DNA from 2 places in the Enterococcus sp. DJ147D b genome. Region 1 is predicted to be linked to the other one. Evidence: a T-box and tRNA genes for the amino acid it is inferred to sense, from the RefSeq annotation. Region 1 holds a T-box; the other holds one or more tRNA genes.
What was found. A T-box is a leader RNA that pairs with one kind of tRNA and senses whether it is charged. The one in region 1 lies ahead of leuS (leucine--tRNA ligase), so its partner is inferred to be a tRNA-Leu.

Region 1 (6,750 bases):
TGGCAAAGTAATAATTTTTTTGTCACTTTGTGGAAGATAACCCAAATTGAAAATTCCTGCTTTGATTGGTTGACTAATTGGAATGACTTCACCAAGCGTTTCATGTCCTTGTAAAAATAAAGTAGTACGTTCTACCAGGTTCGCGGCTTTTAATTTTTCTTGGGTGGAATCCATTGCTTTTTGTTGGATATCGAAGCTATAGACATGCCCTGTTTTACCAATCAGCTCAGCCATGAAAATAGTATCGTAACCATTTCCCATTGTGGCGTCAACTACTTGATCGCCGGGTTGTAAGACTTCTTTTAATAAAGTGTGGCTAAAATGAAGTGCTGTTTGTAGCATCTATACGAGCTCCTTTGTTCGAACGTTGAACTTTCCTTGGTAGCTATCACGACGAATTAATTCTTCATCAATTGCATTCAAAACTTCCCATTTTTTCAAGCTCCACATTGGTCCAATTAGAGAATCCCAAGGTGCATCACCAGTTAAACGATGAATAATGATTTCTTGAGGAATCATTTCCAATTGATCACAGATCACATGAACATAGTCTTGCTGACTCATTAGTTGAAGGCGACCCTCGTGATAATCACGAAGCATACGTGTTTTGCGCATCAAGTGCATGAGATGCAGTTTGATTCCTTGAATATCGGAATCTAGGATTGTTCGGCGAACATTTTCTCGCATCATTTCTAAAGACTCTCCAGGTAAGCCATTGATTAGGTGTGTACATACGCGAATGTCGTGTTTACGTAGTTTACTTACGCCATCTAAATAAGTTTGATAGTCGTGTGCGCGATTGATTGAAATCGAAGTTTTTTCAAAAGTTGTTTGTAGACCGAGCTCAACCCAAAGATAGAGACGGGTATTTAATTCAGCTAGATAGTCTACCACTTCATCTGGCAAACAATCTGGACGTGTACCAATTGAAAGTCCAACAACGCCAGGAAGATTGATGACTTGTTCAAAGCGTTCTCGAATCACTTCAACAGGAGCATGTGTATTAGTGAAATTTTGAAAATAAACAATATATTGCTGTACATGTGGCCATTTTTGGTGCATCATGTCAATCTCTTTATGAAATTGGATAGGTAGTGGATCTTCAGGTGCGACAATCATGTCTCCCGACCCAGAAACACTACAAAAAGTACAACCACCATGAGCTACTGTACCGTCACGGTTAGGACAATCAAAACCGCCATCGATAGGCACTTTGAAAATTTTCCCACCAAATTCATTACGCAAAGCATAATTCCATGAATGGTAACGTTTATTTCCTTCTGCATAAGGAAATTCCATTTAAATTCCTTCTTTCTTTTTCTTCGTTAGGTAATCGATTCCTTATTTTTTAAATAAATCGGGTAAGTGTAACATAACCAAGTTAATCCTAATAAGTAACCACCTAAAACATCACTTGGGAAGTGTACCCCCAAATAAATTCGACTAATACCAACACTTAAAATAATCAATCCTAAGATAAATTGCAACAAAATTCGTACCGTTTTATTGTTTATCAAATAAGGTAACAAAAAAATCAATGTACCGTATAAAATCATGCTTCCTGTCGAATGTCCACTAGGAAAGCTGTAACTTGACTCACTAACTAAGTGGGGTAATGTAGGGCGATCACGCATAAAAAATAATTTGAGCAATGGATTGGTGACTCCGGCAATCAAAATGAAATTAGTTGCTAACCAAATTAGTTCGATATGTTTCTTTTTGATCCATAAGAAACATATCAAGCAAACAAAAATAGAAATGACGGTTAATGGATTTCCTAATTTTGTCACCATCATTTGGTAAGCGTTCCAATGTGGTAAAGGTGCTCGAATAATTGAAGTAAAAAATTGATCGAAGCTATGAAGCTGCGATAAATGAAATTTTACAAAATAACTAAGAGTTAAGAAAAGTACAAGAAAAATACTCCCTGTAACTCGAAATGATTTGTTATGGTTCATAAAGTTCCTCCTCCGTATAATGAAATCATTATAGCATTTTTTTAATTGCTAGATTTTTTACTCAAAAAAATCAAATGAAAAAACGATGAATTTTCGATGATAACATCCGACGTAATGTTGACGAAAAAGTTTGGTAATATTTCTGAAATAAAAATGGATGTTCCTAAAAAATATTGATTTCTCGCAAGGTATAGCTATCAAGGGTTTTGCAAAACTAGTTGATTGGGTGTTACGTAAAATTACATATAGATTACAAAGGATAACAAAGGGTTTAAAGAACTTTTAATGTAGTTTAAGAAAAGTTATACTTATAGTAACTGAAAATGGATGCGGAGGATAGAAAATGGAGAAGGCAACGATTGGAAGAAAAGAGCGGAGACGCCAAGAAGAAAAGAAACGTTTTCGAAATGCAAAACGTGGAGTAGCAGCAGTTGGTACTGCAATGGTTGGTTGTTCTGTTGCGGCACCGTTGATCCAACCAGTTCCTGTAGCAGCAAATGAGCTACCTGCTCAGGTTGGTGCGAGAATCAATACTTCAGCATTTATCGCAGAAATATCGACTTATGCGCAACCCATTGCTCAAGCAAATGACTTATATGCTTCGGTTATGATCGCACAAGCAGTGGTTGAGAGTGGCTGGGGAAGTAGTGCGTTGTCACAGGCACCTTATCACAATTTATTTGGAATCAAAGGCAGTTACCAAGGTCAAACTGTTTATATGAATACATTAGAATATTTAAACAACAAATGGGTGACAAAAAAAGAACCTTTCCGTCATTACCCATCTTTTGCAGAATCATTTAGTGATAATGCATATGTGTTGCGCAATACTTCTTTTGGCAATGGCTATTATTATGCTGGTACTTGGAAAAGTAATACTAAGTCCTATACGGAAGCAACTTCAGCATTAACTGGTCGTTACGCGACAGATCCAACTTATTCAACAAAATTAAACAATATTATTGTAACTTATGGCTTAACTAGATACGATACGCCTGCAACTGGTAACGCTGGTGGGGGAGCTACAACTGGTTCAGGCGGTAGCGTGAATACAGGAGCAGGCTCGAATAGTTCTGTGACGAACCCAACTGATAATGGTTCTACGACTGTAACATCAACATATACTGTTAAATCAGGGGATTCTGTCTGGGGTATTGCGAATGCCCATGGAATTACGATGGCCCAATTGATTGATTGGAACAACATCAAAAATAATTTTGTCTACCCAGGTCAACGTTTGACGATCAAAGGGGAACAATCAACTGGCTCATCAACCAATAATTCTGGAAGCAATACAAATTCTTCGGGTAATAGTAATCCAACAAATACACAACCAAGCAATGGTTCAAAATATACCGTTAAATCGGGTGATTCTGTTTGGGGCATCGCAAATGCCCATGGAATTACAATGAATCAATTGATCCAATGGAACAATATCAAAAATAATTTTGTCTATCCAGGTCAACAATTAGTTGTTTCCAATGGCGCAACGACAACAGGTTCATCAAACTCAAATACAAATCAGTCAACTAATACAGGGAATGCAGGTGCAGCGACAACTGGTTCTTATACGGTCAAAGCTGGTGATTCTGTTTGGGGCGTGGCAAATGCCCATGGAATCACGATGGCACAACTTGTTCAATGGAATAAAATCTCGAATAACTTCATTTATCCAGGTCAAAAACTAATCGTGAAGAACGGGACATCAAGTAGTGCTACAACCAATAACAATAATAATACTACTGCGAACAACAGTAATTCAGCTAACTCTTCAGCAGGAGCAACTACTTCTTCTACCTACACGGTGAAAGCAGGCGAATCTGTTTGGGGTGTGGCAAATAAAAATAATATTACAATGGCTCAATTGATTGAATGGAATAATATCCAAAATAACTTCATCTACCCGGGCCAAAAATTGATTATTAAGGGTGGCTCTACTGCATCAACTAATTCGGCAGCAGCTACGACTGGAAATAATACAGCGAATAATGCAACGCCTTCAAATAATACAAAGCCAACGACAAGCACAAGTACCAGTGGAGATACACTTTACACGGTGAAGGCAGGCGAATCCGTTTGGGGTGTAGCAAATAAAAATAATATCACGATGGAACAATTCATTGAGTGGAATAATATAAAAAACAATTTCATTTATCCAGGTCAGAAAGTCATTGTGAAAAAAGGGTCAGCACAAACAACAGCACCTGCTACTAACTCTGCGGCTAAAAAGTATACAGTAAAAGCTGGTGAATCTGTTTGGAGCGTTGCCAATGATCACAATCTTTCAATGGCGCAATTTATTGAGTGGAATAATATTAAAGACAATTTCATTTATCCAGGTCAAAGTGTGGTAGTTGCAAAATAAATCTGAACATTTTGTCAAATACTATTTGAACTTGCTGGAGATATTTGTTACTATGAATCTACTTAAATAAACAACACTTGAAAAGGAATTAGTAAAAAGTTGGAAGTTTTAGAGAGCACATGGTTGGTGAGAATGTGTACGGACGCTTTTGAACTCGCCTTTGAGTTGCCTTTGCTGAACATAAAAGTAAGCAGTGGCGGTGACGACCGTTACAACGTTTGAGGCCTATTTCCAATGGAAAAGGTAAATATTAGGTGGTACCACGTAGATTACGTCCTATAAAAAGAGCAATCTTTTTATAGGATTTTTTTGTTTTTTTATCGGTAGAACGAAAAAAATGACGAAAGTAACTTGCTTTCAACAAAAAAATGCAGGGGGACAAAAAATGAGTTATAACCATAAAGAGATAGAAAAAAAATGGCAAAAATATTGGGCGGAAAATCACACTTTTAATACCCAAGATGATCCACAAAAACCAAAATTTTACGCACTAGATATGTTTCCATATCCATCTGGTCAAGGATTACATGTGGGCCATCCAGAAGGATACACAGCAACAGATATTCTTTCACGTGTAAAACGTAGTCAAGGTTTTAATGTGTTACATCCAATGGGGTGGGATGCATTTGGACTTCCAGCAGAGCAATATGCGTTAGATACTGGGAATGATCCTGCAGAGTTCACGAAGAAAAATATTGAAACATTTCGTCGTCAAATCAATTCTTTAGGCTTTAGTTATGACTGGAATCGAGAAGTGAACACCACAGATCCAGAGTATTACAAATGGACACAATGGATCTTTACGAAATTATATGAAAAAGGTTTAGCTTACGAAGCAGAAGTTGCTGTGAACTGGGTTCCAGAACTAGGAACAGTGATTTCAAACGAAGAAGTTATTGATGGAAAGAGCGAACGTGGTGGCTTTGATGTCGTACGTAAACCGATGCGTCAATGGATGTTGAAGATCACGGCATATGCCGATCGTTTACTAGACGATTTGGAAACAGTTGATTGGCCAGAAAGTATTAAAGAAATGCAAAGAAACTGGATTGGTCGTTCAGTTGGGGCGAATGTAGAGTTCAAAGTAGCTGGAACAGATAAATCTTATACAGTTTTCACTACTCGTCCGGATACATTATTTGGAACAACTTATTCTGTTCTAGCGCCAGAATTAGATTTGGTTCGTGAAATCACGACGCCAGAACAAAAAGCAGCAGTTGAAGCGTATATTGAAGAAACGGCGAAAAAATCTGATTTGAAGAGAACAGATCTTGCCAAAGAAAAAACAGGAGTATTTACCGGCGCGTATGCAATCAATCCAGTGAACGGCAAAGAAATTCCAATTTGGATTGCCGACTATGTACTTGCTTCTTATGGGACAGGTGCGATTATGGCTGTTCCTGCGCATGATGAACGTGACTATGAATTTGCCAAAACGTTCGATTTACCAATCCAGCCAGTTATTGAGGGTGGCGATCTTTCAAAAGCAGCACATACGGAAGATGGATCACATATCAATTCTGAGTTTCTAGATGGTTTGAATACAGAAGAAGCCATTGCTAAAATGAATAGCTGGCTTGAAGAAAATGGATTTGGTAAAAAAGAAGTTAGCTACCGTTTACGTGACTGGTTGTTCTCACGTCAACGCTATTGGGGAGAACCAATTCCAATCATTCATTGGGAAGACGGCACGGTAACTGCCTTACCAGAAGAAGAATTACCATTACGTTTGCCAATCACAGATAACATTAAACCAAGTGGTACTGGGGAATCGCCATTGGCAAATATCACGGATTGGGTCAATGTTGTTGACCCAGAAACAGGCAAAAAAGGTCGTCGTGAAACAAATACGATGCCACAATGGGCCGGTAGCTCTTGGTATTACCTACGTTACATTGATCCACATAATAAAAAAGAATTAGCAAACTATGAAAAACTGGAACGTTGGATGCCAGTGGATATCTATGTGGGTGGTGCTGAACATGCAGTGCTACATCTATTATATGTTCGTTTCTGGCATAAATTCTTGTATGATATTGGCGTTGTTCCAACAAAAGAACCATTCCAAAAATTATATAACCAAGGAATGATTTTAGGCGAAAACAATGAGAAAATGTCAAAATCACGTGGAAATGTTGTGAATCCAGATGACGTAGTCGAAACTTATGGTGCGGACACATTACGTATGTACGAAATGTTCATGGGTCCTTTAGATGCTTCCATTGCATGGAGTGAAAATGGCTTAGAAGGTAGCCGTAAATTCTTGGATCGTGTATGGCGTTTGATCGTAGACGATAATAATAAAATGCGTGATCGCATTACAACCATCAATGACGGCAAGCTTGCAAAAGTTTACAACCAGACAGTAAAAAAAGTAACAGAAGATTATGCAAGTATGCACTTCAACACAGCTATTTCCCAACTAAT
Region 2 (6,750 bases), 760 kb from region 1:
AATTTCTAGGTAACCGGCATTTTTTACACCTGACGATAAAAAGAATTTGTCAGCATAAATAAAAGTTCTCATTCTAACTCGCTCCTTTGATTTTCTACCCTTAAGGTACTCTTATTTCTATCAAAAGTCAATAATGGTCTACACCATTTATGAGTTTTTTGAAATCTTCCGGACAGCTTGCGCCAGTTCTTCATAAAAAGCTGCTTTTTGTGGTTCATTTTTCTTTTTATAAATCAAACTTTTCAGTGCAAACAAATCATTTAAAAAGTAATAACTGTTTTTTTCTTGGGTCCAACGAATGCCTCGATTAACATGCTCAAGTGCCGCATCAATTTCTCCTTGCTGAAATAAAAATGTGCCATAGTTATAAAAGATTTGTGACAGTTCACTTTTGACACGTGTCTCAATTGATTGTTGAAAAAGTTGGATACTTTTACTCAAATAATAGCGTGCTTCCGTTGGCCTTCCTGCAACTCCATAGATTTTACCAATTGCACTAATCAACTGAACTTCCGTATCAGAAACATACACACGGTCACTATGACTTGAATAAGTCAATGCTTCTTTTAGGTAGCAGACTGCTTGGGAAATATTTTTTGCTAAATAAAATTCACATACACCTAAATAGTAATAGTAACGTTGGTAATCAGCATCTGAATAAAGGTTGCTTTTGACTTCATCATTTTTCAAAAGCTGTGCTAATTTGCGATAGTCACGCCTTTGAAAGTAAAAATCTAATAAGTCTAACTGTTGTAAATTTTTACGAATATCTCCATGGGACAATGTCATCACATGATCAATGGTCACACCCAGCCGTTGACAAATTTGTGCCATTACCAGAACATTTGGCAATTCTTCATTATTTTCAATTCTGCTTAAAACACTTTGAGAACAAATACCTTGAGAAAGCATTTTTTGTGTCATGTTTCGTTCTTTTCTTATTGTCTTGATAATTGTCCCAAAGGAATCGACAAACGTTTCCATTATGTATCCTCCCAAAAATATGCGCGTTCGCATGATATCAGTATTTTACTTTACGAATGAGTAAACTTCAAGAAAAGGGCTGTTTCATCTTTTCTTGGGAAAGAAAATTACTCACCCATCTTTTGCTAACTTTTTTCACAACAAAGAAAAAGCTGCGACATTTTCAATGCCACAGACTTTTCTATACTGTTTGGCTAGCAAAACAATTTACTAAGAATTGTCATTATTTTTGTTGATAAGTCGTCAAAAATTCTCGCATTTTCCCAGCCATGACCTTCAAATCATCTAATTTTGGTAAATAAACGATTCGGAAATGGTCTGGTTGGTGCCAATTGAATCCGCCACCGTGAACAAGCAAAATATGGTGTTCATGCAAGAAATCAAGTACAAACTTTTCATCATCAAAAATATTAAAACGTTTTGTATCAATTTTTGGAAAAATATAAAATGCTGCTTTAGGCTTCACTGCTGATAAGCCCGGAATATCATTGATTGCATTGTAGACATATTCTCTTTGTTCGTAAATTCGACCACCAGGTAGCAATAATTCATCTACGCTTTGATAACCACCCAAAGCAGTTTGAACGATTTGCTGAGACAAGACATTGGAACACAAGCGCATTGAAGATAGCATATTTAAGCCTTCAATATACCCTTGAACTCGCGATTTGTCTCCACTAAGTACCATCCATCCTACGCGAAAACCTGCTACTCGATGGGATTTTGAAAGACCATTTAACGTCACAACAAATAAATCTGGCGCTAAAGTCGCAATGGGGATATGTTCTAATCCATCCATCACTAAACGATCGTAAATTTCATCTGAATAAATGATTAAATCATTTTGACGAGCAATCTCGACAATCTCTTCTAACAGCTCTTTGGGATAAAGAGCGCCAGTTGGGTTATTTGGATTGATAATCACGATTGCTTTCGTGCGGCTACTGATTTTGGCTTTGATGTCTGCAATATCCGGATACCATTCCGCTTCTTCATCACAAATATAGTGCACTGGATTTCCTCCTGCAAGTGCAATGGATGCTGTCCATAAAGGATAATCTGGCATTGGTACTAACACTTCATCACCATTATCTAACAATCCTTGCATACACATAGAAATCAATTCACTGACACCATTACCTGTATAAATGTCATTAATCGTGACATTAGGAAATTTTTTTAATTGACAATATTGTTGAATCGCTTTTCTTGCAGAAAAAATTCCTTTTGAATCAGAATACCCCTCTGACTCACGCACATTCATAATCAAGTCACGAATTACTTCATTGGGTGCTTCAAAACCAAATGGTGCAGGATTTCCTGTGTTCAATTTCAAGATGCTGATTCCTTCTTCTTGCATGCGGTCTGCTTCTTCAAGAACTGGGCCACGTACATCATAGCTGACACCTTCTAATTTGTTGGACTTTTCAAATTCTCTCATCTTCTTCGATCCCTCATTTCAAAAAGTTAGAAACTTCTGACTATATCATCGATAGTTATTTACCAAGTTATCCAATATCATACTCTATCACGTATAAATATACCAGCAAATTTCAAGAAATCCACTTTATAAACTTTGATCTTTTAGTCATTCTTCTTTTTATTTTGTTGATAATCATTCCACAAATTAGCGCCCCAATCCATTGCCACACCGCAAATAACTCCAAGCATTAAGCCAAATAAAAGATTTCCTTTTGCTAGCCCAATTAAAAGTCCGGCTATCATTCCTAGTCCAGAAAACTCACCATCATATTTTTTCATTTGCTTTCCACTACTTTCTATCTTGACATCTGATGCAATCATCGCTATGATTATTTTGTTATTTATTTTGCAGACGTGATGGAACGGCAGACATGCAAGATTGAGGGTCTTGTGAGCATTTGCTCGTGTGGGTTCAAATCCCATCGTCTGCATCACTGAGAGATGGATCTTCGTGGATCCGTCTTTTTTATTATATAGCAAAAGCAACAAGAAAAGGTCGCGCCAGCATATTGGTGCGTTCTTTTCTTGTTGCTTTTTTCAACTATTTTCTTTAGCTTCGTAATCCTCGACCCTTTTCGATTAAATACCAGCAGACACTATAAAGGACAGCAATAAACACAATCAAAATGAAAATTGAAAAGATGATCGGCACGTCAATCGTTCCAAGGAATCCGTAACGAAACCCTGATATCATATACACAATCGGATTGATTTTTGAAACAGCTTGCCAAACAGGTGGTAACATCGAAATTGAATAAAAGACACCACCGAGATAAGTCAAGGGTTGCAGCACAAACGTCGGCACGATTGAAACATCATCATAAGACTTAGCAAAAATACCGTTAAGTAAACCTGCCAATGAAAATAAAATAGCTGTCATCAGTAACGTGAGTACGACCATGGTCCATGAATAAACATGTAGTGGAACAAAAAAGAGCGAAATAATTGTTACCAATGTCCCAACTAAGACACTACGACCCAAACCACCAATGACAAATCCCCATATAATCACATGTGTAGGCACAGGCGCTACTAATAATTCCTCAATATTTTTTTGGAACTTTTGCGAAAAGAAAGAAGAAGAAACATTCGCATAAGAACTAGTGATTGCAGACATCATGATCAGACCTGGCACAATGAATTCCATGTAAGAAAATCCACCCATCTCACCAATTCGTCCACCAATCATTTTCCCAAAAATAATAAAATATAAAGAAGTCGTGATAACTGGTGGTACCAACGTCTGAACCCAGATACGCAAATAGCGATTTGTCTCTTTGACTGCTAAACTTTTAAGCGCAGTTAAATATAAATTAAACATTTTTTTCCTCCACATGACCATTTTCTTCTGTAATTTTCAAGAACAATTCTTCTAGACGATTGGATTTATTCCGCATTGAGAGTACCTTGATACCATTTTTTGTCAATTGTTCAAAGATTCCATTCACCCCTTGATTACGCTCGACCTCAACTGCAAGTGTTTGATCATCTTCCCAAAAATGCTTGTAGCCTAATAATTCAAATGAATTGGTATGTGGTTCTAAATCAAAAATAAAAGTTTCATATTGTAATTTTGATAACAAATTTTTCATACTAGTATTTTCAATCAATTCTCCTGCTTGAATAATTCCAATATTTCGGCAAAGCATTTCTGCTTCTTCCAGATAGTGGGTCGTCAAGATAATTGTCGTTCCATGTTCATTTAATTCTCGCAAAAATGTCCACATTTCTCGTCTTAGTTCAATGTCAACTCCGGCTGTTGGCTCATCAAGAATAAGTAAACGAGGTTCATGCATCAACGCGCGCGCAATCATTAATCGTCGTTTCATTCCTCCAGAAAGCATCCGCGCACGAACATTTCGTTTTTCCCATAAGTTTGATTGTTTTAAATATTTTTCACTTCGTTTCAAGGCTTCTTGCCTCGAAACACCATAGTATCCTGCTTGATTGACAACGATTTGTTGCACTGTTTCAAACGGATTGAAATTAAACTCTTGAGGGACTAATCCTATTTGTTGTTTGGCGCGCACTAAGTCAGTATCAAGGTCATAACCAAAAACACTTACTTTTCCAGAAGTTTTATTGACTAATGAAGTAATAATACCAATCGTCGTAGACTTACCGGCACCATTTGGCCCTAGTAGGGCATAAAAATCTCCTTCTTCTACAACTAGGTCAATACCTCTTAAGGCTTCAACACCTGTTGCATATACTTTTTTTAATTTGCTTATTTCTAACGCATAAGTCATGAATTTTCTCCCTGTAAATTGAATTTTCTTCTCTCAAAAGAAGTGCATGTGATTCAGTGATCGTTTCGTTTAGTTGGATCAAACGAGTACAATCAACGAACAAAATAATTTTAGCTTGCTATGATTACGCATCTATTTATGCGTTAGTTAGGAAAGAGGTCCTGCATTGCTTTTAATAACTCTGAAGTCTCTTCTTTTTTCAAAAAATAATAATGCCACTTACGATCCTTCTTAACTGAAACGATTCCTACAGACTCTAAAACTTTCATGTGGTGTGAAAGAGTTGGTTGTGTAAAATCAAAATGATCTAGAACTTCACATGCGCACATTGGCCCCATTGAAAGTAGTTCAATAATTTTAATTCGATTAGGTTCAGCTAATGCTTTAAACATTTTTGACATTTGCTCATGATTCATTTCCTTTTCTCCTTTGCTAACAACTACTTTAACCAAACATCGCTAAATCATATACATTGATAACCATCTATGTATTATCTCTGTTTTTTTCTTTTACGTCAATCTCATTGATTCAAAAAGAACTAAAAAAGTTACAAGAAACATCGAAATGTTTCTTGTAACTTTTTAATCAAACTTATTTTGTTTCGCGGTGCAAAGTAACTTTGCGTTCGCGTGGGCAATATTTTTGTTTTTCCAAACGATCTGGATTGTTACGTTTGTTTTTGCTTGTTAGGTAGTTACGTTCTTTACAAGAAGTACATTCTAATGTGATGTTTACGCGCATGATTTTCCCTCCCATACTACTAGAATCCTCTAAGATGACTCTCAGACTTGATAATTTTACCATGATTGTTATGAGAAATCTACCCTTTTATGTCAATTTGTTAAGTAGTTTTACTTGACGTTTTTTCATTTCAACTATTATTTATTGATTAAATCCAGTTTATTTTAGTCATTTTTTTATTTTGACAAGTAGTTTCACTTGAAAAAACTATTTCAAAAGAAACAGCCAAACCAGTTTAAAACTGATTTGACTGTTTCCAAAATAAGTTATTTTGCTAGATACATATCATAATATGCGTCTGTGATTTCTTTAGCTATTGTTAAATTCATGTGGTCCTTTTCATCTGTTAAGTTTGGTAAAACCACGCTGATTGCGATTTCCGGATTATCCGTTGGGCCATAAGCTACGATATTACTATTGACGGTAGTGATGTCAGGATGCCCTTCTGCAATCGTCTCTGCCGTACCAGTCTTTGCTGATAGATCCATTTTTGCACCAGCTAATGGTTTTGCAGTGGTGTAACCATCTGTTCCATGAACTACTTGATGGAAACCTTCGCGAAGAATTGCCATATTTTCTGGTGAAATAGTGACTTCATTTTTAACAGTTGTTTCGATTTTTTTCTTTTGTTCACCTAAGTTCCCATTCTCATCATTTCCGTAAATCCCAGAAACGATATGCGGTTGGATTCTTTTCCCACCGTTGGCAACAGTTGAAGCATATTGTGCTAATTGGATTGGTGTATACGTATCAAACTGACCAAATGCTAAATCGGTAAAGTTACCAGATGTGTACCACTCACCATCATTATCTTTGTTGAATTTTTTCATGAAGTCAACTGAACGAGAAATCCCAGCTGATTCATTTGGCAAATCAATCCCTGTTGTTGTTCCCAATCCGAATTCTTTAAATGAAGTTCGTAATTCATCGTAAGCTTTTGCTTCTTCATCAAGACCAGGAAGCCCCATATTTGGTGTGTATTCCAATCCTAACATTTTTAAAGCTACTTTGATCATATACGTATTTGATGACAACTCTAGTGCTTTTACTGCATTTAGTGCAACTTGACCACTTCTATTAAAGACAGAACTTTTTTCAGCCGAACCTTGTAATTGAATTGGTTCGTCGATTAAGACTTGGTTTCCACTAATTACACCTGTCTTCCAGCCAGCTGCCAATGTTCCTGCTTTGACTACAGATCCTGGAGTAAACGCGTTGGTGATCGTTCCCAGTGCATTCTCAGTGATTTCTCCTGAATTTTCTTCATGGCTAAAGCCAGCCAATGCTAATACTT

Region 2: it encodes a tRNA-Leu, which carries the amino acid that the T-box ahead of leuS (leucine--tRNA ligase) is inferred to sense. The anticodon was not compared.

What each region holds. Positions count from the first base shown of each region.
Region 1 covers NZ_CM177104.1:2,401,226-2,407,975, reverse strand. Annotated here, with positions in the region: gene mnmM (tRNA 5-(aminomethyl)-2-thiouridylate-methyltransferase MnmM) at 1-342, opposite strand, end outside; gene mnmL (tRNA modification radical SAM protein MnmL/YtqA) at 343-1,299, opposite strand; gene AC4BD1_RS11300 (phosphatase PAP2 family protein) at 1,326-1,958, opposite strand; gene AC4BD1_RS11295 (LysM peptidoglycan-binding domain-containing protein) at 2,302-4,323, shown strand; T-box leader at 4,393-4,605, shown strand; gene leuS (leucine--tRNA ligase) at 4,709-6,750, shown strand, end outside.
Region 2 covers NZ_CM177104.1:1,643,934-1,650,683, forward strand. Annotated here, with positions in the region: gene nagA (N-acetylglucosamine-6-phosphate deacetylase) at 1-72, opposite strand, end outside; gene AC4BD1_RS07785 (helix-turn-helix domain-containing protein) at 148-984, opposite strand; gene AC4BD1_RS07790 (pyridoxal phosphate-dependent aminotransferase) at 1,208-2,425, opposite strand; gene AC4BD1_RS07795 (hypothetical protein) at 2,569-2,745, opposite strand; tRNA gene AC4BD1_RS07800 (tRNA-Leu) at 2,815-2,897, shown strand; gene AC4BD1_RS07805 (ABC transporter permease) at 3,017-3,787, opposite strand; gene AC4BD1_RS07810 (ABC transporter ATP-binding protein) at 3,780-4,715, opposite strand; gene AC4BD1_RS07815 (ArsR/SmtB family transcription factor) at 4,859-5,131, opposite strand; gene rpmG (50S ribosomal protein L33) at 5,307-5,471, opposite strand; gene AC4BD1_RS07825 (penicillin-binding transpeptidase domain-containing protein) at 5,723-6,750, opposite strand, start outside.